Regions from separate parts of the Halomonas sp. MMH1-48 genome, predicted to be linked through region 3. Evidence: predicted binding sites of a transcription regulator. Region 3 holds the regulator's gene; each other region holds the start of a gene.
The links. Region 3 encodes PhoB, which activates phosphate uptake and scavenging genes when phosphate is short. Its sites were predicted from a motif close to TGTCATANNNNTGTCANA; they were not measured.

Region 1: the regulator PhoB is predicted to act here: its motif matches at 3,838-3,855, upstream of MHM37_RS15200 (DUF6482 family protein).
Region 2: the regulator PhoB is predicted to act here: its motif matches at 1,227-1,244, upstream of phnD (phosphate/phosphite/phosphonate ABC transporter substrate-binding protein).
Region 4: the regulator PhoB is predicted to act here: its motif matches at 1,287-1,304, upstream of MHM37_RS02160 (CYTH domain-containing protein).

What each region holds. Positions count from the first base shown of each region.
Region 1 is NZ_JAKRFL010000022.1:20,186-25,852, forward strand. Features, by position in the region: gene MHM37_RS15180 (putative monovalent cation/H+ antiporter subunit A) at 1-64, opposite strand, end outside; gene hemH (ferrochelatase) at 267-1,346, opposite strand; gene MHM37_RS15190 (cryptochrome/photolyase family protein) at 1,456-3,069, shown strand; gene MHM37_RS15195 (DUF393 domain-containing protein) at 3,066-3,470, shown strand; gene MHM37_RS15200 (DUF6482 family protein) at 3,484-3,786, opposite strand; gene MHM37_RS15205 (hypothetical protein) at 3,926-4,219, opposite strand; gene dnaB (replicative DNA helicase) at 4,302-5,667, opposite strand, start outside.
Region 2 is NZ_JAKRFL010000012.1:22,836-28,502, forward strand. Features, by position in the region: gene MHM37_RS11705 (bifunctional diguanylate cyclase/phosphodiesterase) at 1-1,191, shown strand, start outside; gene phnD (phosphate/phosphite/phosphonate ABC transporter substrate-binding protein) at 1,301-2,266, shown strand; gene phnC (phosphonate ABC transporter ATP-binding protein) at 2,392-3,267, shown strand; gene phnE (phosphonate ABC transporter, permease protein PhnE) at 3,264-4,091, shown strand; gene phnE (phosphonate ABC transporter, permease protein PhnE) at 4,152-4,967, shown strand; gene MHM37_RS11730 (histidine phosphatase family protein) at 4,992-5,621, shown strand.
Region 3 is NZ_JAKRFL010000004.1:36,378-42,044, forward strand. Features, by position in the region: gene MHM37_RS05235 (HU family DNA-binding protein) at 1-139, opposite strand, end outside; gene MHM37_RS05240 (FAD-dependent oxidoreductase) at 242-1,438, opposite strand; gene MHM37_RS05245 (chorismate lyase) at 1,525-2,082, shown strand; gene ubiA (4-hydroxybenzoate octaprenyltransferase) at 2,121-3,011, shown strand; gene phoB (phosphate regulon transcriptional regulator PhoB) at 3,123-3,812, shown strand; gene phoR (phosphate regulon sensor histidine kinase PhoR) at 3,815-5,107, shown strand; gene MHM37_RS05265 (hypothetical protein) at 5,465-5,667, shown strand, end outside.
Region 4 is NZ_JAKRFL010000002.1:12,012-17,678, forward strand. Features, by position in the region: gene MHM37_RS02150 (inorganic phosphate transporter) at 1-509, opposite strand, end outside; gene MHM37_RS02155 (TIGR00153 family protein) at 519-1,199, opposite strand; gene MHM37_RS02160 (CYTH domain-containing protein) at 1,336-2,235, shown strand; gene MHM37_RS02165 (ion transporter) at 2,277-3,182, shown strand; gene MHM37_RS02170 (L-threonylcarbamoyladenylate synthase) at 3,233-3,862, opposite strand; gene MHM37_RS02175 (PHP domain-containing protein) at 3,922-4,863, opposite strand; gene MHM37_RS02180 (YciI family protein) at 5,010-5,309, shown strand; gene mnmC (bifunctional tRNA (5-methylaminomethyl-2-thiouridine)(34)-methyltransferase MnmD/FAD-dependent 5-carboxymethylaminomethyl-2-thiouridine(34) oxidoreductase MnmC) at 5,469-5,667, shown strand, end outside.

The DNA of each region.
Region 1 (5,667 bases), on a different contig from region 3:
ACCAGCGGTTGAGCAGCGGTGACAGCGCTGCCAACACGAAGCCCATTAATACGGCAAATTGCATCCGGCGCCTTCTCCCTAATTGCGTGCATTCACCTCAAAACGGCCGCTTGTCGACACGTCAGCAGCCGTTCGAGCGTTGAATAAGTGTGATTTTATATCCACAAACCTTATACCAACCCTTCCCACTTTTCTAGGAAAGTCGTTCTCAATAAAAAACCGCCTAGCGCAATACGCTAGGCGGTTTTATGCACCGCCATATGACGTTACGTTGTTGGTAACCAACCCGATAATTCGTTATTCACTACCGCCAATAGTGCATCGATATGGTCATCGCGATCGTTCAAGCAAGGGATGTAGCTAAAGGTTTCACCACCCGCTTCCATGAAACTATCGTGGATCTCCTCTTTGATCTCTTCGAGGGTCTCGACACAATCAGAGGAAAAGGCTGGCGAAAGAATCGCAATGTGCTTGTGCCCTTGTTTCGCCAGTTCGGCAACATGGTCGACCGTTTGCGGACCGACCCACTTTTCAGGACCGAACTGCGACTGAAACGCAGTATCGACCTCCTCTTTGCTCAACCCCAGCTTTTCACGCAGTAGGCGCGTCGTTTTCTGACACTGGCAGTGGTAGGGGTCACCCTCCATCAGATAACGCTCCGGCACGCCGTGATAGCTCGCCACGAGTTTGGTGGGACGACTATCGAAGCCGTCGTACGCCTCTTGTACCGAGTTAGCCAACGCCTGGATATACGTCGGATGCTCGAAATAGGCCGGTACGGTACGGATATAGGGCTGCCACTTCATTTTCATCAGCGTACGAAACGCTTGATCATTGGCAGTAGCGGTAGTGGGCGAGCCGTACTGCGGATAGAGCGGGAAGAAGACGATGCGCTCACAACCCTTCTCTTTCATGCGTTTGAGCACGCTGTCCGTTGAAGGATTGCCGTAGCGCATACAGAAATCGACCTCGACATCGTCGCCGTAAAGCGCTTTCAGGCGCTCGGTCATTTTTTCCGTTTGTGCACGGGTGATGGTCAGCAACGGGCTTTCGTTCTTCTCGTTATTCCAGATGCTTTTGTACGCGTTGCCCGAGGAGAACGGACGCTTGGTCAGGATGATGAGCTGCAAAAGAGGCTGCCATTTCCATCCGGCATAATCTACGACTCGTTTATCGGACAAGAACTCGCTGAGATAGCGACGCATGGACCAGTAATCGGTGGCATCGGGCGTTCCCAGATTCGCTAGAACGACGCCCACCTTGGCGCGGGGAACGGCAGGGTGGCTGCTGGGCGCGTGGGCCAAGCGCCCCTCACCGGGTTGATCCTTCACGATGCTATCGGCCATCTCGCTAACTCCTCGGGTGTACGTAATGGGCAAAATCTTAACACTTTTCAGCAAAGTCGCGGCATAAAGTTATACTATCAACATTATTTGTATAACTGCAGGCCAACTCATGTCCAAGCCGTTACTCCTGGTACTGGGTGATCAGCTCACGCTGACGCTGCCAACCCTTCGCGAAGCGCCTTCCAATGCGGTGGTGGCGATGTGCGAAGTGGCCGAAGAGGCACGCTACGTGCCTCACCATCTGCATAAGATCGGTCTTTTCATGGCCGCCATGCGCCACTTTGCCGACGCCTTGAGAGACAAAGGCTATACGGTGCATTACAGCCGCATCAATGATGGCGATAACACCCAGTCGCTGATAGAAGAAGCCGAGCGGCTCGCCAAGCAGTACGGCTGTGATGAAATTCGCGTTACCCGCCCCGGCGAGTGGCGGCTGTGGAACGACATGCAGCAGCGCCAACACAACGCCCTCCCCTGGCAGTTGTGGGAAGATGACCGCTTCTTCACCACACCGGACGACTTTTCACGCTGGGCAGAGGGCCGCAAACAGCTGCGCCTGGAGTATTTCTACCGCGAGCAGCGCAAGCGCACCGGCCTGCTCATGGAGGGCGATACGCCCAGCGGCGGCCAGTGGAACTACGACCACGACAACCGCGAGCCCATCGATGCCTCGCTGAGCTTTCCTGCACTGCCCAACCACGGCCAGGATGACGTGACAAAAGCAGCTCTTAAGGACGCCGCTGACCATTTCGCTGATCACATGGGAACGATGGAGACCTTCAACTTGCCGGTCACCCGGCGGCAGGCACTGGTCGATTTGAACCACTTCATCGAACACGGGCTAGCAGACTTTGGCCGCTACCAAGATGCCATTAGTGACCGAGAACCCTTTTTGTATCACTCACGCCTGTCTGCGGCGATGAACATTGGCCTGCTCTCGCCGATGGAAGTGTGTGACGCCGCCGAGGCGCACTACCATGCGGGCAAAGCGCCTATCAATGCGGTAGAGGGTTTCATCCGCCAAATACTCGGCTGGCGCGAATACGTGCGCGGGCTCTACTGGACGCACATGCCCGGGTACAAACAGGAGAACCAGCTAGGCTTCACCCGCGAGCTGCCCGCGTTTTATTGGGACGCCAACACCGACATGCGCTGCCTGCAGCGCGCCATTCAAATGACCATCGACAACAGCTATGCGCACCACATCCAGCGACTCATGGTCACCGGCAACTTTGCCCTGCTGTGCGGCGTCAAGCCCGAAGCGCTGTGCGACTGGTACCTCGCCGTCTACGCCGATGCCTGCGAGTGGGTCGAACTGCCTAATACCCTCGGGATGGTACTGCACGCCGATGGCGGTTTGATGGGCTCCAAGCCTTACTGCGCTTCGGGTAAATACATCGATAAGATGTCTGATCACTGTCAGCACTGTCGCTACTCGCCCAAACAGATGACCGGCCCCAAAGCCTGCCCTTTCAACAGTCTTTACTGGCACTTTTTGGAAACCAATGCGGAACGGCTCAACCGTAATCCACGAATGAAGCTCATTTATGGCTCGTTAGGACGCATGAAAGAGGAGAAGCGCGAGGCCATTCGCCAGCAGGCCGAGCAATTCCTTGCCAAACTGCCAACCAGTAAAGGCTACGGCCAACCGGCGCATACGAAGGGCTATGCCTCTGCTGCCCAACACGCTTCCTCTACATCTAACTCGGAGAACCGCTCATGAGCCGTTTCGCAGCGCTGGATGCCCAGGCTCCGGTCACGCTCTACCATGACGGGGACTGCCCCTTTTGCCGAGTGGAAGTCGCTTGGCTCGCCAAACACCGCCATCGGTCTCGCGTTCGGCTGGTCGATATTCAGAGCAGCGAGTTCAAGCCAGACGAGGTCGGTCGCAGTTTCGACGCCATGATGGGCCAACTGCATTTGCAAGATCAAGAAGGGAGGTGGTTCATCGGGATGGACGCCAGCCGGGCCCTCTATGCGGTGTTGGGCTACCGGCGGCTGGTAAAGCTATCTTACTTACCGGGCCTGCGCAGCATGATGGATGCAGGCTACCGTTTCTTTGCCCGTCGCCGTATTCGGCTGGGGCGATGGTGGGAAAAACGACAGGGTAAAACCGTCAGCTAATACAGCGGCTGGATCAAAAGACGAGCGGCATACGCGAGGTCAGCGGCGCACTATAATGAGCGTCGCGGCCAATCACCTCATCTTGAGGCACGTGCTGCACTAAGTAGGCGCGATGGATACCCGCACGCTTGAGCTCTAGATAAACGTCATCCAGTGAGCGAAACAGCATCGGTTTACCGCGCTGCATCAACATGTGGCGCTCACCTTCTACATCTTCAAGCTCGACTTGGTAAAAACGACTACCCGAATGGGTAATCACACGGATTTCAAAATTGTCGTGATTCACGACGAACTGTTTCAGCGCTTTCAGTTCCATGGTTCCCTCCTGTTATTGGTCATCGTCATGGAACACAGCATGAAGCGGCTCCATGACAATCATATTACCTTGGCACTAACTGCCTAAGACGGCAATAACAGGGAAGAGTTCCTGTCTCAATCGTCAACTAACGGTCGACTTATTGATACTCGGAGGGGTCGATTGCTTTGCCCAGCGAGTTACGATCGATCCAGTTCCCACCTTTGGTCTCTTTATAGCGAAACACCACTTTGTCGCCTACAACGACGGGGAGTTCAGCATCTTCGGTTTGGTAGCTGTACTTCTCCCCCTCCACCACCAAAAAGTAGCGATAGAGATCGGGCATGCCCAGCCACTCTTTGAAAGGGCCTTCGCGCTCTAGCGACTGGAGTTCACCACGGCCTTCCAGTTTCGGAAGACGTTTGCGGTTACCGCGCCTAAAACCACCTGCCATTTGTTACTCCTGTCTCTCTATCTGCTCGAGGCGAACTACTCATGAGGGTGCGCATTATACGTTCTCCCCCATGACGCTCAAGTTAATCGCCAAACGCCTCGCCATAGCTATCGGGCGCCAAATCCTCGAAGCGCGTGTATTTACCAATGAAAGCCATGTGAACGGTGCCAATCGGCCCGTTACGCTGCTTACCGATGATGAGCTCCGCAATGCCCTGATTATCTGGGTTGTCCGGGTTATACACCTCATCCCGGTAAACGAAGGCAATGACGTCCGCATCCTGCTCGATCGCGCCCGACTCCCTCAAATCCGACATCACGGGGCGCTTGTTGGGGCGCTGTTCGAGCGAGCGGTTAAGCTGCGAAAGCGCCACGACCGGGCAGTTGAACTCCTTTGCCAAACCTTTCAGAGAGCGTGAGATCTCAGAGATTTCCCCCGTGCGGTTTTCGGAAAAGCCAGGGATCTGCATCAACTGAAGATAGTCGATCATGATCAGCGCCATGTTGCCGTGCTCACGCACGATACGGCGCAGTCGCGAGCGCATCTCATTGGGCGAGAGCGCGGCGGTATCATCGATGAACAGCTGTTTGTCTTTGAGAAGGTTGACAGCCGATGTGAGCCTTGGCCAATCCTCATCTTCCAGCTGGCCCGAGCGAACGCGCGTCTGGTCGATGCGCCCCAGTGAAGAGAGCATACGCAGCATCAGCGACTCTGCGGGCATCTCCATGGAGAACACCATGACCGGCTTGTCGCTAGAGATGACCGCATGCTCGACCAAGTTCATGGCGAATGTCGTCTTACCCATCGATGGACGCCCAGCGATGATCACCAAGTCGGAGGGCTGCAGACCCGAGGTCATCTCGTCCAGATCGCGGAAACCGGTGGAGAGACCAGTCATCTCGCCTTTGAGGTTGAATAGCTCATCAATGCGGTCGACCGCTTTGGTGAGCAGATCGCTCATACCGATAGGTCCACCGGTTTTGGGGCGCTCTTCGGCAATTTGAAACACCAGCCGCTCGGCTTCGTTCAACAGCTCATCGGCGGGTCGTCCCTGCGGTGAGAACGCCCCTTCGGCGATTTGGTTGGCGGCACGAATCAGCTTGCGCAGCGTGGCGCGTTCGCGAACGATATCCGCGTAGGCGCGTATGTTGCTGGCCGAGGGCGTATTGCGGGCAAGCTCCGCCAGAAACCCTAGCCCGCCGACGGTATCCAACTGGTCCCGCGCTTCCAGCGCTTCGGACAGCGTGACCACATCGAGCGGCTGCCCTGATTCCGCCAAGTGAATCATCACGTTGAACACCAAACGGTGCTCATAGCGATAGAAATCGTCGGCGACCAAGCGCTCGGACACGTTATCCCAGGCTTGATTGTCTAGCATGAGCCCGCCTAACACCGACTGCTCCGCCTCTAGCGAGTGCGGCGGCAGCTTTAGCGCCGCCGTTTCCTGA
Region 2 (5,667 bases), on a different contig from region 3:
GCCAAGCGCGAGTTTCTGCGCTCGATTTTGGATGTCGCCCGCAGCCTCGATTGCCAGCTCATTGCCGAGGGGGTCGAAACGGCGGCCGAGCATCTCTGCCTATGGGAACTCGATCGCGGGCTGGCACTGCTGCAAGGGTTCTATTTTGCTCGACCGAGCCCTCAGCCACCCATGCAGCTTAATACGCTATTGCCCGCCACCACCCAGCTCAAAGGCCCGGCGGGACGCACGGCGCACTCCATCTTGCGTCCCATCGAGAGCGTCCCGGCAAGTTGTTTAGTGCCCGCGCTGGCTGAACGCTTTCGCGAAGACCCTAAGCTGCGCTGCGTGGCGGTGGTGGAAGAGAGGGTCCCTGTGGCAGTGGTCCGCCGCAACGCTTTTTTGACGCTGTTTGCCAATCAGTACGGCCACGCGCTGTATGCCAAACGTCGCGTGTTAGATATCGCCGATCCTAAAATGATCGTTGCGGACGCAGAGCTCTCTTTAGAGGCCCTGAGTCAACAGCTCACCGACAGCCGCGATATCGAACAGGAATATTTCGTCATCGTCGGCGGTGACGGTCACTACCTGGGCATGGGCAATATCGTCGATCTGCTGCGGGAGATTACCGCGATTCAAGTGCGTCAAGCGCGCCATGCCAACCCTCTTACCGGGCTGCCCGGCAATATTTTGATCAACGAAACCCTGGCGGCGTATTTATCCGAAGAGCGTGGGTTCGCGGCGGCATACGTCGATCTGGACAACTTCAAAGCGTTCAACGATGCCTATGGCTATGCTCGCGGTGACCACGTGATCATTTCGCTCTCACGGCTGCTCCAGGCTCAAGTGGAGAGCGCGGGGGGCTTTATTGGGCATATCGGTGGCGACGATTTCATGATGCTGCTGCCGTTAGAGCACTGGCAAAACGTCTGCGAGCAAATTCTCCACTCTTTCGAAGTGCTGGCGCCGGGGTTTTATGAGGAGAGTGATCGGCTGCAGGGGGGAATTTCCATTGAAAGCCGACAAGGGGGCGTGACGTTCTTCCCCTTTGTCAGCGTCTCGATTGCGGTCAAGCCAATTACTGACCCAGCGCCCTGCAAGGCGCTGGATATCGCCGCGCAGCTATCAGAGCTAAAGCATCAGGCCAAAAAAATCGCGGGCAACAGTCTGTTCGTCGAGCGGCGGGGCTGCTGCACCGGAGAAGCCCAGTAGGTCGTCATGTCGTCGTCACCCAAGCGTCACGGGAGTGTCCCACTGCTGTCATATTGGCCCGCCACTATGGCATGAACACTTCATAACTCGCTTAGGTGATGCCATGCACATGCACTCTGTCTCTTTCTCTCGTACGCTGTTGAGCGCCGCTGTCGTAGGCGCTTTTTCACTGGCAGCGGTGTCTGCCTCGGCTGACCTCTCTTCACGCTACACGGACAGCGACGGCGACATGATCGCCGACGTGCCCAGCGACGAGTCGCAGTGGGTCGATCCCGATACGCTGGTCTTTGCTTATACGCCGGTGGAAGATCCCGCCGTTTATGCCGATGTTTGGGCCGATTTTCTGGACCATCTGAGCGACGCTACCGGTAAAAACGTCCAGTTCTTCCCCGTGCAGTCCAACGCTGCCCAGCAGGAAGCCCTGCGCGCAGGACGCTTGCACGTGGCGGGCTTCAACACTGGCGGTGTGCCGGTGGCGGTCAACTGTGGTGGCTTCCGTCCCTTTGCCATGATGGCGGCAGAAGACGGTAGCTTCGGCTACGAGATGGAAATCATCACCTACCCCGATAGTGGCATTGAGTCGGTGGAAGACTTGGCCGGTCGTCAGCTGGCGTTTACCTCCGAAACGTCCAACTCCGGTTTTCGCGCTCCCTCCGCGCTGCTGCGCTCCGAGTACGGCCTGGAAGCGGGTGAAGACTTCGAAACCGCCTTTTCGGGCTCTCACGACAACTCCATCCTAGGCGTCGTGAACAAAGATTACGACGCGGCCGCCATTGCCAACTCCGTCGCCAAACGCATGCTGTCGCGCGACGTGGTGAGCGAAGATGATTACAACGTCATCTATACCTCTGAAACCTTCCCCACGACGGCCTACGGTCTGGCGCACAATCTGAACCCTGAACTTGCCGAGCAGATTCAGGATGCATTCTTTAGCTACGACTGGGAAGGCACACCGCTGGAAGCCGAGTTTGCCAACTCCGGTGAAGCACAGTTCATTCCGATCACCTACCAAGAGAACTGGTCCGTGATCCGTACCATCGCCGATGCCAACGGCGTGACGTACGACTGCGATTGATCGATCCGTCATTCCGTGCGTTTTCTCGGCCAGGAGGGCGACCTTCTGGCCGAGCCGCTATGTAGCTAATGACATAAGCCCTTATTCATATAAGCACTTGAGTATCAGACACTGAGGCACTTCCCATGTTGACACTCACCGGCGTTGGCAAACGCTACCCAACCGGCGATCGCGCGCTGACCGATATTCAGCTGTCGCTGCCCAAAGGGCAGGTCATGGCGCTGATTGGCCCATCTGGCGCGGGAAAGAGCACTCTGATTCGCTGCGTGAACCGACTAGTAGAACCCTCGCAAGGCAGCATTCGATTAGACGATGTGGAGCTGACGACACTCTCGGGTAGCCGTCTGCGCCACGCTCGCCGCGCCATGGGGATGATCTTCCAGGAGTATGCGCTGGTGGACCGCCTGAGCGTGATGGAAAACGTCCTGTCGGGCCAATTGGGGTATGTGGGGTTCTGGCGTAGTTTCTTGCGCCGCTATCCCCAGGAGGCCGTGGCAGAAGCGTTTCGACTGCTGGAGCGCGTTGGCTTGCCCCACGCGATCGATAAACGCGCCGATGCCCTCTCCGGCGGCCAGCGTCAGCGGGTGGGCATCGCCCGGGCGCTGTTGCAAAGCCCCAAACTGCTGTTGGTGGATGAGCCCACAGCCAGTCTAGACCCGAAAACTTCCCGCCAAATCATGCGTTTGATTCGTGAATTGTGCGCCGAGCGCGAGCTGGCCGCTATCATCAACATTCATGACGTAGCGTTGGCCCAGCAGTTTGCCGACCGTATCGTTGGGCTGCGTGCCGGGCAGATCGTCTTCGACGGCAAGCCGAGCGAGCTGACCAGCGAGATGCTGACCACCATTTACGGTGAAGAGGAGTGGGACACCACACCAGAGCCTGCCGATGACGACGAAGAAGAGCACCAGAAGGTGACACCGCGTACCGCGCCGTCACCCTCGGCCAGCGCGCCTCAAACACCGCAACAGGGCCGCTTGGCGAGTGGAGGCGCTCAATGAGCACGATAGACACGCGAGCCCGCCAGCAGGCGGCCCGGCAGGGCCAATGGCGGCGGCTGCCGCTGATCGAGAGCCGCCGCCTGCGTTGGGCGTTGGTGCTGGGGGGAGTGGTCTACCTTGTACTGGCGCTCGCTTCGGTGGAAGTGAATTGGGCGCGGGTGGCGGAAGGGGCCGGGCGCGCGTTGAACTTCCTCGGCGCGTTTTTGCAGCCCGATTTCGTCAGCCGTCAAAGCGACATTCTGGCAGGCCTGCTGGAAAGCCTCACCATGACGCTGACCTCGACGGTGATCGGCGTTCTACTCGCCATTCCCGTCGGCTTAGGCGCGGCCAAAAATATTGCGCCGTTACCGGTGTATGCGGTGTGTCGGGCAATTATCGCGATTTCGCGCACCTTTCAGGAGGTCATCATTGCCATCCTGTTCGTGGTGATGTTCGGCTTTGGTCCTTTTGCAGGCATGCTCACCTTGGCCTTTGCCACCATCGGCTTCATGGCCAAGCTGCTGGCGGAAGATATCGAAGACCTCGACTGGAAACAGGTAGAAGCCGTGCGCGCCACCGGTGCCAGCTGGTGGCAAACCATGAACCACGCCGTACAGCCGCAGGTGATGCCGCGCTTGATCGGGCTCTCAATGTACCGGCTGGATATCAACTTCCGCGAGTCGTCGGTGATTGGCATCGTCGGTGCCGGGGGGATTGGCGCGACACTCAATACGTCGCTTAGCCGCTACGAGTACGGCACCTCGGCCGCCATCCTGCTGATCATCATCGCCATCGTACTCATGAGCGAATATGCCTCTAGCCATGTGCGTCGTTGGACGCAGTAGCATGGCGTTAGGCGTGTGGGCTATCCCTTTATCCAATCTGAAAGGCAAGAGGAATCCTCCATGCCGGTAACCACTTCTTCTCAAGGCGTGCCGCAGTGGCAGCGGCGCACCAGCCGCGCCCAGTGGCTGCGGTACGTCGCTTGGCTGGCGGGCATTAGCCTGTTCTTACTCTGCTGGAAAGTGATCTCCGACAACACCATGTGGGTGTTCGTAGAGGACGCGGGCCGCCAGGGCAGCGACTTGATCAGTCGTATGGTGCCGCCGCGCTGGGAGTATGCTAGCCAGCTCTGGCAGCCCATGTGGGACACGATCAACATCGCTACCTTGGGCACTGCGCTGGGGATCATGATGGCATTTCCCGTCGCGTTTTTGGCCGCCCGCAATACCACGCCGCATCCTCTCGTACGCAGCGTGGCGCTGACGATCATCGTCTCTTCGCGCTCGATCAACTCGCTGATTTGGGCCATGCTGCTGGTCACCATTCTAGGCCCCGGCGTACTGGCGGGCATCATCGCGATTGCCCTGCGGTCGATTGGCTTTGTGGGCAAGCTGCTCTATGAGGCCATCGAGGAGATTCATCCCACGCCGGTGGAAGCCATCAGTGCCACCGGTGCGAGTCGCTTGCAGGTCATGAGTTATGGCGTACTGCCGCAAATCATGCCCGCCTTTGCAGGCATCAGCGTGTATCGCTGGGACATCAATATCCGCGAGTCCACAGTGCTCGGGCTCGTCGGTGCGGGCGGCATTGGCTTACAGCTCAATGCGTCGATCAACAGTTTAGCGTGGAATCAGGTGAGCGTGATTTTCGTGCTCATCTTTGCCACGGTGCTGGTATCGGAATGGGTCTCGGCTCGCGTACGTCACGCCATCATTTAATCCGTACCCGTTAGGAGAATCGCCATGCGCTTTCCCCATGCCGAGATCACGACGATCGATCTGATGCGCCACGGTGAACCCCAAGGTGGGCGAATGCTACGGGGCAGTACCGACCACCCTCTCAGCGAAACAGGCTGGCAGCAGGTGACCGATGCCGTCATGCGTCACACGAGGGAGGGTCGGCCGCCCTATGATGCCATTGTGAGCTCGCCGTTGGCCCGTTGCCGCGAATTTGCGCTCTGGTTAGGGGAGGAGTTCGACCTACCGGTACAGGTGGATGAGGACTTGGCCGAGCTGTACCTGGGCGAGTGGGAAGGTAAAACGTACGCCGAGGTGTACGCCCAAGAGGGCACGGAGCAGATGAGTGCTTTCTGGTTCGACCCCGCCCGCGCCGCACCGCCTGGCGGAGAAACCTACGCCGAGCTGGATGCTCGGGTCAGCGAAGCGTGGCGACGGCTGTTGGCGAATCCGCCCGGCCACCATGTGCTCGTGGTAGCCCATCTGTTCGTCTGCAATGCCCTGTTCCGTCAAGTGTTAGAGCAGCCGCTCAGCCATGGTCTAGTGATGGATCTGCCCTATGCCGCCATGAGCCGCCTACGTCACGAACGCCATGCTATGGGCGAGAGCACGTTTATCGAGTGGGTCGGCCGGTAAGCGCGCGTGAAGCAGTAGCGGGTCAACGGCGCTTAGGCCATGATAA
Region 3 (5,667 bases):
AACCGATCAAGGCGACGTCTTCGCCCTTGGCGACGCTGTTGGTGATTTCGTCCAGAATGACGTTGAGCACTTGTCCCGCTTTGTCTTTGGACAGGTCAGCACTTTCAGCAATCGCGGCAGCGAGTTCAGGTTTGCGCATAAAGGAATCTCCCTTGTGAAAAAACAGACATCAATGTTGTTGGTTGCTCGGCTTACCCCAGCAGGCGGAGCTTTTTTAGCCTAGTCGCGAACGCGGCGAAAATCAGCCTAGCAGGGTGGGGGCGGCTCTGGAAAGCTCCACTTTCCTTCTCACACAGCCGCCTGTCAACGCAAAACCAATCAAACGACCGTCTTTATCTTCGGCCAAGGCGGTGAAATCGTCACCGTCGCCTTCGATTCGCCAGCGTTTGGGTGGCTGCGTTGGGGGGTAGGCCACGATGGGCAGTAGCGGCGTTTTGACCACCACGGGCCATGCGCCAAAGCGAACCGCGGTAGGCGTGCCAGTGAGCGTCGCCGCCAACGCTTTAACGCTGGCTTGCAGCGGCTGGACATACATGGCGTTCACACCGTCGATACAGGCTGCATCACCCAGGGCATAAACGTTAGGCTGGCGAGTGCGGAGGTGGCGGTCGACGTGAATGCCGCTGGCACTTACGGTTAGGCCAGCGGCCTCTGCTAACGCCGTGCGTGGTATCAAGCCGGTGGCGAAGAGGACGAGATCTACCGCGTGCCGCTCGCCGTTATCCAAGTGCAAAGCTACGGCGTTGTCGGCCGCTTGGGAAAGCGTGTCCAAGCTGCGCCCTAGTGCGAGGCGAATGCCTGCCGCGTGAAACGCATTGGCCAGCGCATGACCCAGTGGTTCGGGCAGCAGCCGCGGCAGTGGGGCGCTCTCCGGCGCGATTACGGTGAGTTGGTGTCCGCCTGCGTGCAAGTCATTGGCGAATTCACAGCCAACGAGCCCGGCCCCAATGATCGCCACGCGGCTCGGCTGAGTGAGTGCTTCATGCAGGTGCCGGTAGTCGTCTAAGTCATTGACGGTAAAGCAGCGCTCCGCCAGTGCGCTGGGCACGCTGAATGGCCTGCGAGGGGCGGCACCGGTGGCCAGCACCACGTCATCGTAACGAAGCGTGGCGCCGCTGCTCAGGTGTAGCGTTTGGTTATCCACATCTAGATGCGTCACTTGGGTGTGGGTAATGACCTCGGCATTGAGTTCGTCTGCCAGTGCACTGGCATCGCGCTGGGCGAGCTTGTCAGGGCCGAGGCGTTTGGCAAAGCCGGTGGAAAGCAGGGGCTTGCTGTAGTCATCGCCGCTGTCTGCACTGATCAGCGTGATAGTGCGTGTATCTCCCTGGCGTCGCAGGGTACGCGCTAGCCCCACGCCTGCCATGCCGGTTCCGACGATCGCCAGAGCAGTTGAGTGAGGAGAGGGCGTGGAAGAGGTCGTGTGTGAGTTGGGCATACCGTCCCCTGACGTCGGTGGAACAAAAGCCTATAAACCACCATGTTACACTAGCTCACTCTCAATTGACTGCCCTGGAGGCCTAGGTGACCGCCCCCGAGTTTTCACTCTTTCCTCAGTGGCTGCCGGTGGCCGCTGCTCGGCCAGCCATGAGCGCGCCTTGGTGGCAGTGGGTCGCCTCCACGGATTCGTTGACCGCCCGCCTGATGGCCGCCGGTAAGCCGGGCGCATTTCGGGTGCGCGTGTTGCGCCAGACCATCGGCCTGCCCCAGCGCGATGAAGCCCTTGCCCTGGGCATTGCACACCGCCGCTATGCGTGGCTGCGTGAGGTGGCGCTGTGTATCGATGAAACGCCGTGGGTCGTGGCGCGTTCGGTGGCATCGCTTCACCACCTGCAGGGCAAAGGGTTGGGCAACTTAGGTGAGCGTTCGCTAGGCAGCTGGCTATTCCAGAAGCCTGATTTGGTGCGCGGGCCGCTGGAAGTAACGTCGGCCGCGCCGCCATTCAACCGGCTGACGCTGGGATCGTCGGCCAGTAGCCTTTGGGGGCGGCGCTCCGTCTTTGAGCACGGCGGGCTGTCGTTGCTGGTGCAGGAGTACTTTTTATCCACCATGACAGATGCACTGAGCCTGCCGTCGCGCTAGGCTAACGCAGCGACTTTTTCGACGAGGTAAGCATGAGCATGGACCGTTCTCTGTTGCGCCCAACCGGGTGGGCCCGCCTGACCGATTTCCTACAGCTAATGCGCTTGGACCGGCCGATAGGTACTTGGCTGTTGATGTGGCCAACGCTATGGGCGCTGTGGATCGCCTCGGACGGGGTGCCGGGCCGCGATGTACTGCTGATCTTCATTGCCGGGGTGTACGTAATGCGCGCGGCAGGCTGCGTGGTGAACGACTACGCCGACCGCCACTTCGATGGCCATGTAAAGCGCACCCGGCAGCGGCCGCTGGCCACCGGCCGTATTAGTGAAACCGAGGCGCAGCTGCTGTTCGTGGCGCTGGTGGCGGCGGCCTTCGTGTTGGTCCTGTTGACCAATTGGTTTACCGTGCTGCTCTCCTTCGGCGGTGTGCTGCTAGCGTTCATTTATCCTTTCATGAAGCGCTATACCCACTTTCCCCAAGTGGTCCTGGGGGCGGCGTTCTCCTGGGCGATTCCGATGGCGTTTGGCGCCGTGCTCGGCGAGGTGCCACTCGTGGCGTGGCTACTGTTCAGCGCTAACGTGCTATGGACAGTGGCCTACGATACCCAGTACGCCATGGTCGATCGCGATGACGACCTGAAGATCGGCATCAAATCCACGGCGGTGCTGTTTGGCAGTGCCGACCGTCTCATCATTGGCTTGCTGCAGCTTGCCACCCTAGCGTTGTTGATTTGGGTGGGGCTGATGGCGAGCCTGGGCGGTTTCTTCTGGCTCGGTGTGGTCGGAATGGCGGTAACCTTTGCCCATCAACAGCGTTTGATCGTTCACCGGGAGCGTGATCGCTGTTTCCAAGCGTTTTTGAATAATCACTGGTCGGGGCTCTTGGTCTTTGCCGGCATTGCTCTAAGCGAGTGGCCCGTGGCTGGCTAATATTGCTGGGTGTCATAGAATTGTCATTAAGTCATGGTGTTATCGTCACAGACATGTCATTGAACCGTTTTCGCATACATGAGCTTTCTTAGCACACCGTGAGGCCCTGGAATGACCGCCAAGACCGTACTGATCGTCGATGATGAGGCGCCCATTCGCGAGATGATCGCTGTGGCGCTGGAAATGGCTGACTATCGCGTGCTTGAAGCGGATAACGCCCAGGATGCCCACGCGATGGTCGTAGATCATCAGCCCGACCTGCTGCTGCTGGACTGGATGATGCCTGGCACCAGCGGCATCGAATTGGCACGCCGTCTCAAGCGCGAAGAGGCTACTGCGGAACTGCCGATCATCATGCTGACCGCCAAGGGCGAAGAGGATAATAAGATCCAAGGTCTGGAAGCGGGCGCCGACGATTACATCACCAAGCCGTTTTCGCCCCGTGAGCTGGTAGCGCGCCTGAAAGCCGTTCTGCGTCGGGCGACCCCGCGCGGCGTGGAAGATCCCATCGAAATCAATGGGCTGCTGTTAGACCCGGTGAGCCATCGTGTTAGCGCGCATGGCAAGGCGCTAGAGATGGGCCCTACCGAGTATCGATTACTGCAGTTTTTCATGACCCACCAAGAGCGTGCCTATACCCGTAGCCAGCTTCTCGATCAGGTGTGGGGCGGCAACGTGTACGTAGAGGAGCGCACGGTGGACGTGCACATTCGCCGGTTGCGTAAGGCGCTAGGGGAGGCGCACCAGAATTTGATTCAAACAGTGCGGGGCACTGGGTATCGTTTCTCTGCTCGGGTGTAGTCGTGCGCCTGTGGAGCCGTGAATGGTGGCGCATTACCTGGCTGGCGCTATTGGGCATGTGCCTGGGGTGGCTGGTGGGGTATCCCGGTGTGGGGCTCGCCGCTGGCCTCTTATTCTGTTTGATTTATCACTTGCGCCAATTAAAGGCGCTGTTCCAATGGCTGACGCTTCACCCTCACGATGAGCCGCCCGCGGCAACGGGGCTTTGGGGTGAGCTTTTCGATCGTCTCTACCGCTATCAAAAGAGCCAACGCATCACGCAAAGCCGCCTGCGGGCGACCCTTGCGCGTATTCAGGAATCCTCGGAAGCGATGCGTGATAGCGTCGTGATGCTGGATCGGCATGGTGATTTAGAGTGGTGGAACAGCGCGGCTACCGAGATGTTGGGCCTGCAAACCGCCCATGACCGCGGGCAGCATATTACCAACTTGCTGCGCGACCCACGCTTCATTAGCTACTTCAATGCCCGGGAGTATGGCGAGCCGCTAACACTCACCTCACCCATCGATGAGCGGCGTATTCTGCAGTATCAAATCACGCTCTATGGTGATGACGAGCGCTTGGTCATGGCCCGGGACATTACGCGCTTGCATCGCCTCGAACAGATGCGCCGTGACTTCGTAGCCAACGTGTCTCACGAGCTGCGCACACCGCTGACCGTGCTGTCGGGTTACTTGGAAACCTATGGCGATTTGAAAGAGCTGCTGCCGCCCCGTTTGGGCAAAGGCATCGGTCAAATGGAGGAGCAGACCAAGCGCATGCAGAACTTGGTCAACGACCTGCTACTGCTCTCTAGGCTCGAAATCGATCGAGGGGGAGAAGATCACCAGCCGCTTGCCGTCGGGCCGATGCTGGAGAGTATTCGCCGCGATGCGCTGGCGCTGTCTCACCAGCAACACAGCGTGCAGATCGTACTCGATTGCGAAGCGCGCCTAATCGGCAGTGAGCAGGAGCTGCGCAGTGCGATCTCCAACTTGGCATTCAACGCAGTGCGCTATACGCCGGAGGGAAGTCAAATCACGCTCCGCTGGGCGGCTCTGCCCAATGGCAGTGCCTGCATCGAAGTGGACGACGACGGTGAAGGGATCGATCCGGTCCATATCCCGCGTCTCACCGAACGCTTCTACCGCGTCGATAAGGGCCGCAGCACCGCCACCGGTGGCACTGGGCTGGGCCTGGCCATTGTAAAACACGTTCTCCTGCGCCACGATGCGCAGCTCCAAGTGGAGTCGTTGCCCGGTGAAGGGGCACTGTTCCGTTGCGTATTCCCGGCCACTCGGGTGGTCAACGATTAAAAACGCCGCTCGGCCACTCGTTTCACCGGCCTCACCTCGTACACTCAATCCTTCCTCATTCGTCGATTTGCATAATCTATGTACAAGTGTGTCATATTGGCATGTAAGCATGGTCAAACACCGCGCATGTGCCATATGTAGCCAATTAACTCGCTATGAAATCGCGGCTGAAGCTATTTTGGCATGGCTTTATTTTTTTATAAACTATTGTATTTACATGTATTTTTCTATTTTTTTGAAATTTTGGCATGTCGGATGCAAAAATTCTGGTAAGGAAGATTACCGCAGGAACTGGTAAGACATGAAGTCGCTCTTCCTTACTAAAGCGGTATTTCACAGCGATCGAGGAGGCGGAATATGATGTCCAAGGAACTACTCAAGAAAGCTGGTATTTTAGGTGTAACGTTTGGTTTGGTAGCAAGCCCATTGGCTTTTGCCCAAGAGCCTGCTGACCCGGCCGACAATATTTCTCCAGATGAGCAGCCGGTAGAATCTCAATCCAGCAATACTGGAATGACATCTGATCATGGCAACCAAGATTTAACCCATGACGAAGGCGA
Region 4 (5,667 bases), on a different contig from region 3:
AGGTGGTGCACCGATTTGAACAGCACGAAGCCGATGGTACCGGCCAGCAGCGGGGAAACGACCCAGCTGGCAGCAATCGTGGTCACCGCGCTCCAATCGACGGTAGACGCCCCCAGACCGGCGACCGCAAAGCCTACGATCGCACCGACGATGGAGTGCGTGGTGGAGACGGGCCAACCTTTCACCGAGGCCACCAGCAGCCACGTACCGGCGGCCAACAGCGCCGCCAACATGCCGTACACCAAAAGTTGCGGGTCTTCTTGCAGCAGTTCGGGGTCGATGATCCCTTTACGGATGGTGTTGGTCACCTCGCCACCCGCCAGCCACGCGCCCAGGAACTCGAAGATCACCGCAATGATGATCGCCTGTTTGATGGTGATCGCTTTCGACCCCACCGAAGTGCCCATGGCGTTGGCCACGTCGTTGGCCCCCACGCCCCAGGCCATGAAGAAGCCGAACAAACAGGCCAGAATGATGAAGATGTCACCGTGCTGAGCAATAATCTGCATGAGTATCCCTTAGCGTGCGGTCAAAATCTGCAGGCGGCTGCCCACGCGCTCTGCGCGGTCAGAGACTTCACCGACCCACTCGATGATCTTGTAGAGAAAGATCACGTCCACCGGCGGCAGTTGGCTCTCCAACTCGAACAGTTGACGACGGATCGCCACCTGCTGGCTGTCGGCCTGATGTTCGAGGGTGTGGAGTTCGCGGATCATGTTCTGCATGACGTCGGAAACATTGCGACCAAAGCCGGACTCCAGCAGGTCTTTCAACTCTTCCAATGCTTGGCGCGCTTGGGCCACACACGCCACACTGGTACGCATGTAGTCACGCATCGGCTCGGCCAACACGTCGGGCACGCGCATTTTACGGCCCAGCATGATGCCGGTAATGTCGCGGACTTTGTTGGCGATCTTGTCCTGCACACTGATCAGATCGAGCAGGTCAGAGCGCGAAACGGGCAGGAACATGGTGTTGGGCAAGTTCAGCCGCAGCTCTGTCTTCAGGGTGTCGGCGTCGTGCTCTAAGCGCGTCACGTTCTCGCGCAGTTCTGCCGCCGTATCCCAATCACCGGTCAACGTGGCCTCGAAGAACGGGAGCAGTTGATCGGCACATTCATTGGCCTTGACGATGTGGGCCAGCAGCGGCTGGAATGGCGAGCGGCCAAACATCGCGGAAAAAGGGTTGGAGGTTACCATATAGCCTTTAGCCTGTTTTCGGGGAGCCTGGAAATGGCGGGCGCCAGTATAAAGAGTGCGCCCGCCGCCGTCATGAAAAGTTCATAATGTCATCAAAAATTAACCAAAATGTCACAATATCGAGGTGGCGATTGTCATGAAAGAGTCAACCAAAACGCCAGCTCCTACGGAAGTGGAGCTCAAGCTGGCCCTGCCCAGCGGTCAGTCGGGTGCGCTGTGCCATCATCCGTTACTGGTCGCGACGCCACCGCAACAGCAGCAGCTCGCCAACACCTACTTCGATACCCCCACAGGCGACTTGGCCGCCGCACGGGTGGCGGTGCGCCTTCGCACCATTGATCAGCAAGTGCTGCAAACCGTCAAAACGGCCGGCCAGGGCGGTGGCGGACTCTCCAGCCGACAGGAGTGGGAGTGGCAAGTTCCCTCCGCCGCTCTCGACCAGGCGGCGCTGGCAGAGCTGCCTCCGTTTCAAGGGGCGCTTGGCGATTGCATCGCAGCGCTGCGCCCGACGCTCAGCACCGATTTCACCCGGAAAAGCTGGCAGTTAGTGTGGCAAGACAGCGACATCGAACTGGTGCTGGACGAAGGAGAGATCGTCTGCGGCAGCGCGCGAGCGCCGATTCGCGAAGTGGAGCTGGAACTGAAAGCCGGTGCCCCGGCAGCGCTCTGGACGCTCGCCGTCGAGTTGGCGAGCCAAATAGCGCTGCGCCCCTCCGATACCAGCAAGGCAGCGCGGGGCAATGCCCTAGGCCACCAGCACTGGCCGCTGCCCGCCGCCAAGCGCCCTGCCGAGTGGCTGCACCGCGCCACCGTCGCGCTGGACGCCTATCATGATAGCGGCGACGCTGCGCATCTAAACGCCGCACGTCAGGCGCTGGATACGTTGGCCCAGCACCCCCAGCTCGATAGTGCAGCGCGCAGCGAGGCAGAAGCACTGCCCAACGCGCTGAATGCCCAAGGCATGCCGTCGACGACCTACGGCGTTGCTGCGTTAAATCTGGCCCGTCGCTTGGCCCACGAAACCGCGCTACGCTAACCACACTGCCCGATTGATGAAGCCGACTTCAGGATGATGCAATGAGCTTTCCCCTTACGCCCGGTGCCGACGGACTTCGCGCCCGGCTGTTTCACATTATTTTCGAATCCGATACGCCGGGGGCCAAGGCGTTCGACATTGCGCTCATCGTCGCCATCCTGCTGAGCGTGACGGTGATCTTGCTGGGCAGTATCGAGATCTATGCCGAACGTTACGGGCAGCTCTTCTTCTACGTAGAGTGGGCCTTTACGCTACTGTTCAGCCTGGAGCTGCTGGTCCGTCTTTACTGTTTGGAGCGCCCGACGGTCTACCTCAAGAGCTTTTATGGCATCGTCGATGTCGTGGCCATCATTCCCACTTGGCTGGTGCTGCTGGTGCCGGGCGCCCATGGGCTGGTGATCGTGCGAATTCTGCGCGTGCTGCGGATTTTTCGCATTTTACGGCTGATGGAATTCGTCGGCGAAGGTCGCCTACTGCTGGATGCGCTCAAACGCAGTCTGCGCCAGATTCTGCTCTTTTTTAGCAGCATTCTCATGGTCGTCACGCTGTTTGCCGCGCTGATGTACACCATCGAATCGCCCGAGGCGGGCTTTACCAGCATTCCCATGTCGATCTACTGGGCCATCGTGAGCATGACCACGGTGGGCTATGGTGACATCGTGCCCGCCACCCCCCTAGGGAAAGCCATCACCGTCATCCTGATGCTGATTGGCTACTCGATCATCGCCGTGCCCACCGGCGTGTTCTCGGCCCAAGTCATTCGTTCGATTCGTGAAGACCGCTACTCGGAAGAGGCCTGTCCTGGCTGCGGCCACGACCGTCATGAAAAGCGCGCCCGCTACTGCCTACGCTGCGGCACTTGGCTGGATGAAGATAGCGAAGACCCACGCAAGAAAGCGCAGAAAAAAGAGGACGACACTGACGATGACACACCAAGCGATTCGTAGCGCTCATGCCAGGAAACGGGGGCGCCATGCGCCCCCGTCGTCCGACACGTTTAGTATCCGTCTTGAAACGGGGTGATGTCGCCACGCCCTTCCCGCACGATTTTTGGCGGCAGTTCGCGCAGGTCGATCACGCTGGTGGGGTCGAGGTGGCAAGCACCGCCGTCGATAATCAAATCCAGATGAGCCCCATAGCGGTCGCGGATCTCCTCGGGGTCGCTCATCGGCAGCGCCTCACCCACAGGAATGAGCGTCACACTCATCAGCGGCTCACCCAGCGCGTCGAGCAGCGCGTGGGTAATCCGGTGGTCGGGCACCCGTACGCCGATGGAGCGGCGCTTGGGATGCAGCAATAGGCGCGGCACCTCGGTGGTGGCATCGAGAATGTAGGTGTAAGGGCCCGGGGTATGGGCCTTTAGCAGTCTAAATACGGCGTTATCCACCTTGGCGTAAGTACCTATTTCGGACAGGTCCGAACACACCAGGGTAAAGTTGTGCTTGTCATCCAGCGAGCGCAGCCATTTGATTTTCTCGATGGCTTTTTTTTCGCCTAGATGGCAACCCAGCGCATAGCCCGAGTCCGTGGGGTACGCCACCACGCCGCCTTTGCGAATGATCTCGGTGGCTTGATCGATCAGCCGCTTTTGCGGGTTTTCCGGATGTATCTGAAAGTACTGGCTCATCGATGACTCCTAGTCGGCAGAGGTGAGAGTGTTCTCTTCAGCGTAGCTGATTCAACCGCTTAACACCCACGGACCAGCATGCCACTGGGGGCATCGCGCAGATGAGCCAAGCGAGGATGCTGCCAAATCGGCGGCGCGGCGGTACGGGGTACCGGGCTCATGCTGCCTGGGGCGGCATGGCTGCCGGGAAAGTGGAAGTCGCTACCCAGTGAGGCGTATAGCTCGCGTTCGACGAGCTGGCGCGCAAGGTCGCGGGTGGTGTCCGGGTTTTGCTGTCCGCTCACTAGCTCCACCCCTTGGCCTCCGGCGTCCATGAAGCTATCCATTAGCAGACCGCGTTTCCGCCGAGTAAGCCCGTAGCGTAGCGGATGAGCCAGCACGGCCACCCCGCCAGACGCCACGACCCAACCCACCACTTCGCTGATCTCCGGCCAGTGGGCTTTGACATCGCCCTTCTTTCCGCTGCCTAGATAACGTTTGAACGCGCCGGCCCAGTCGGCCACCACGCCTTCCGCCACCAGCGCCCGGGCAAAATCGGGCCGCCCGAGCGGCCGATCGCTGCCCGCCTGGGCGCGGGCTTTTTCCAGCGCATTGGGCAGCCCCATCTTTTCTAATCTTGCGGCGATCACGTCGGCACGCTGGATGCGCGCCTCGCGCTGGCGCTCCAACCCCTCGACCATCGGCCCCTGCAAGCCGCCTGGCATCAGCGCGACCACATGGATGCCGATGCCCTGCCAGCGAGTGGATAACTCGCACCCAGGCACTAGGCAGAGCCCCTGCTGCTGGGCGGCGATGCTCGCTTCCGCCACCCCCGCCATAGTGTCGTGGTCGGTCAAGGAGAGGTGGGTGACACCGCGTTCGGCACACAGCGCGACCAGCTCGGTAGGCGAGAGCGCACCATCGGAAGCGGTCGAGTGCATGTGCAAATCCACCGTGTAACGCTGGTCGGCATCGAAGGCGGCGGGCAGTGCCGTCGCAAGAGCATTAGGAAGTAGTGGCATTAGCATGACGCCGTGTGGCGAGTTTGTCAGAATAGGCGTGTACAACACGAACAGGCTCGCCATGGTGCGCGCTAACCGGGGTGCGGTCAATGTATTGACCTTGGCGACAACGTCGCCACGTCCCCTGCCTTCAAGGAGTTATCCCCATGCTTTATGCCATTATCAGCGAAGACGTTGCCAACAGCCTAGAACGCCGCCTGGCGGCTCGCCCTGACCACCTTGCGCGTCTGGAAGCACTGCGCGACGAGGGGCGGCTCATTTTGGCAGGCCCACATCCCGCCATCGATGCCGATAACCCCGGCGATGCAGGCTTTAGCGGCAGCTTGGTCGTGGCGGAATTCGACAGTTTAGAAGAGGCGCAGGCATGGGCAGACGCCGATCCTTACATCATCGCAGGGGTCTATGCCAAGGTAATCGTTAAGCCATTCAAAAAAGTTTTGCCTTGACGCTTTGGGGCGAGTATGAAGGGTCCGTCCGCTTTTTCACAGAGCCTGTGGAAAACTCTGTGAAAACCCGGCGGACGCTTTTCTATAAGCCAGAGATAGCGCCCCGATGGACAAATTGATCATTTTTTAACCAACCATTCATTACCCACGGATGCCCGCGTGACACAACGCCCTGCTCAAGCTCCCACCCTGCCGCCACTGGCGGCATTGAGCGCCCCACAGCTCACTTGGAACGACACATCACCCCACTCGGACGCCTTCGACGACGTCTATTTTTCCCGTGAGGATGGCCGTGCCGAAACCGAGCACGTGTTTTTGGGAGCGAACCGGCTACCCGAGCGCTTTGCGACGTGGCAGG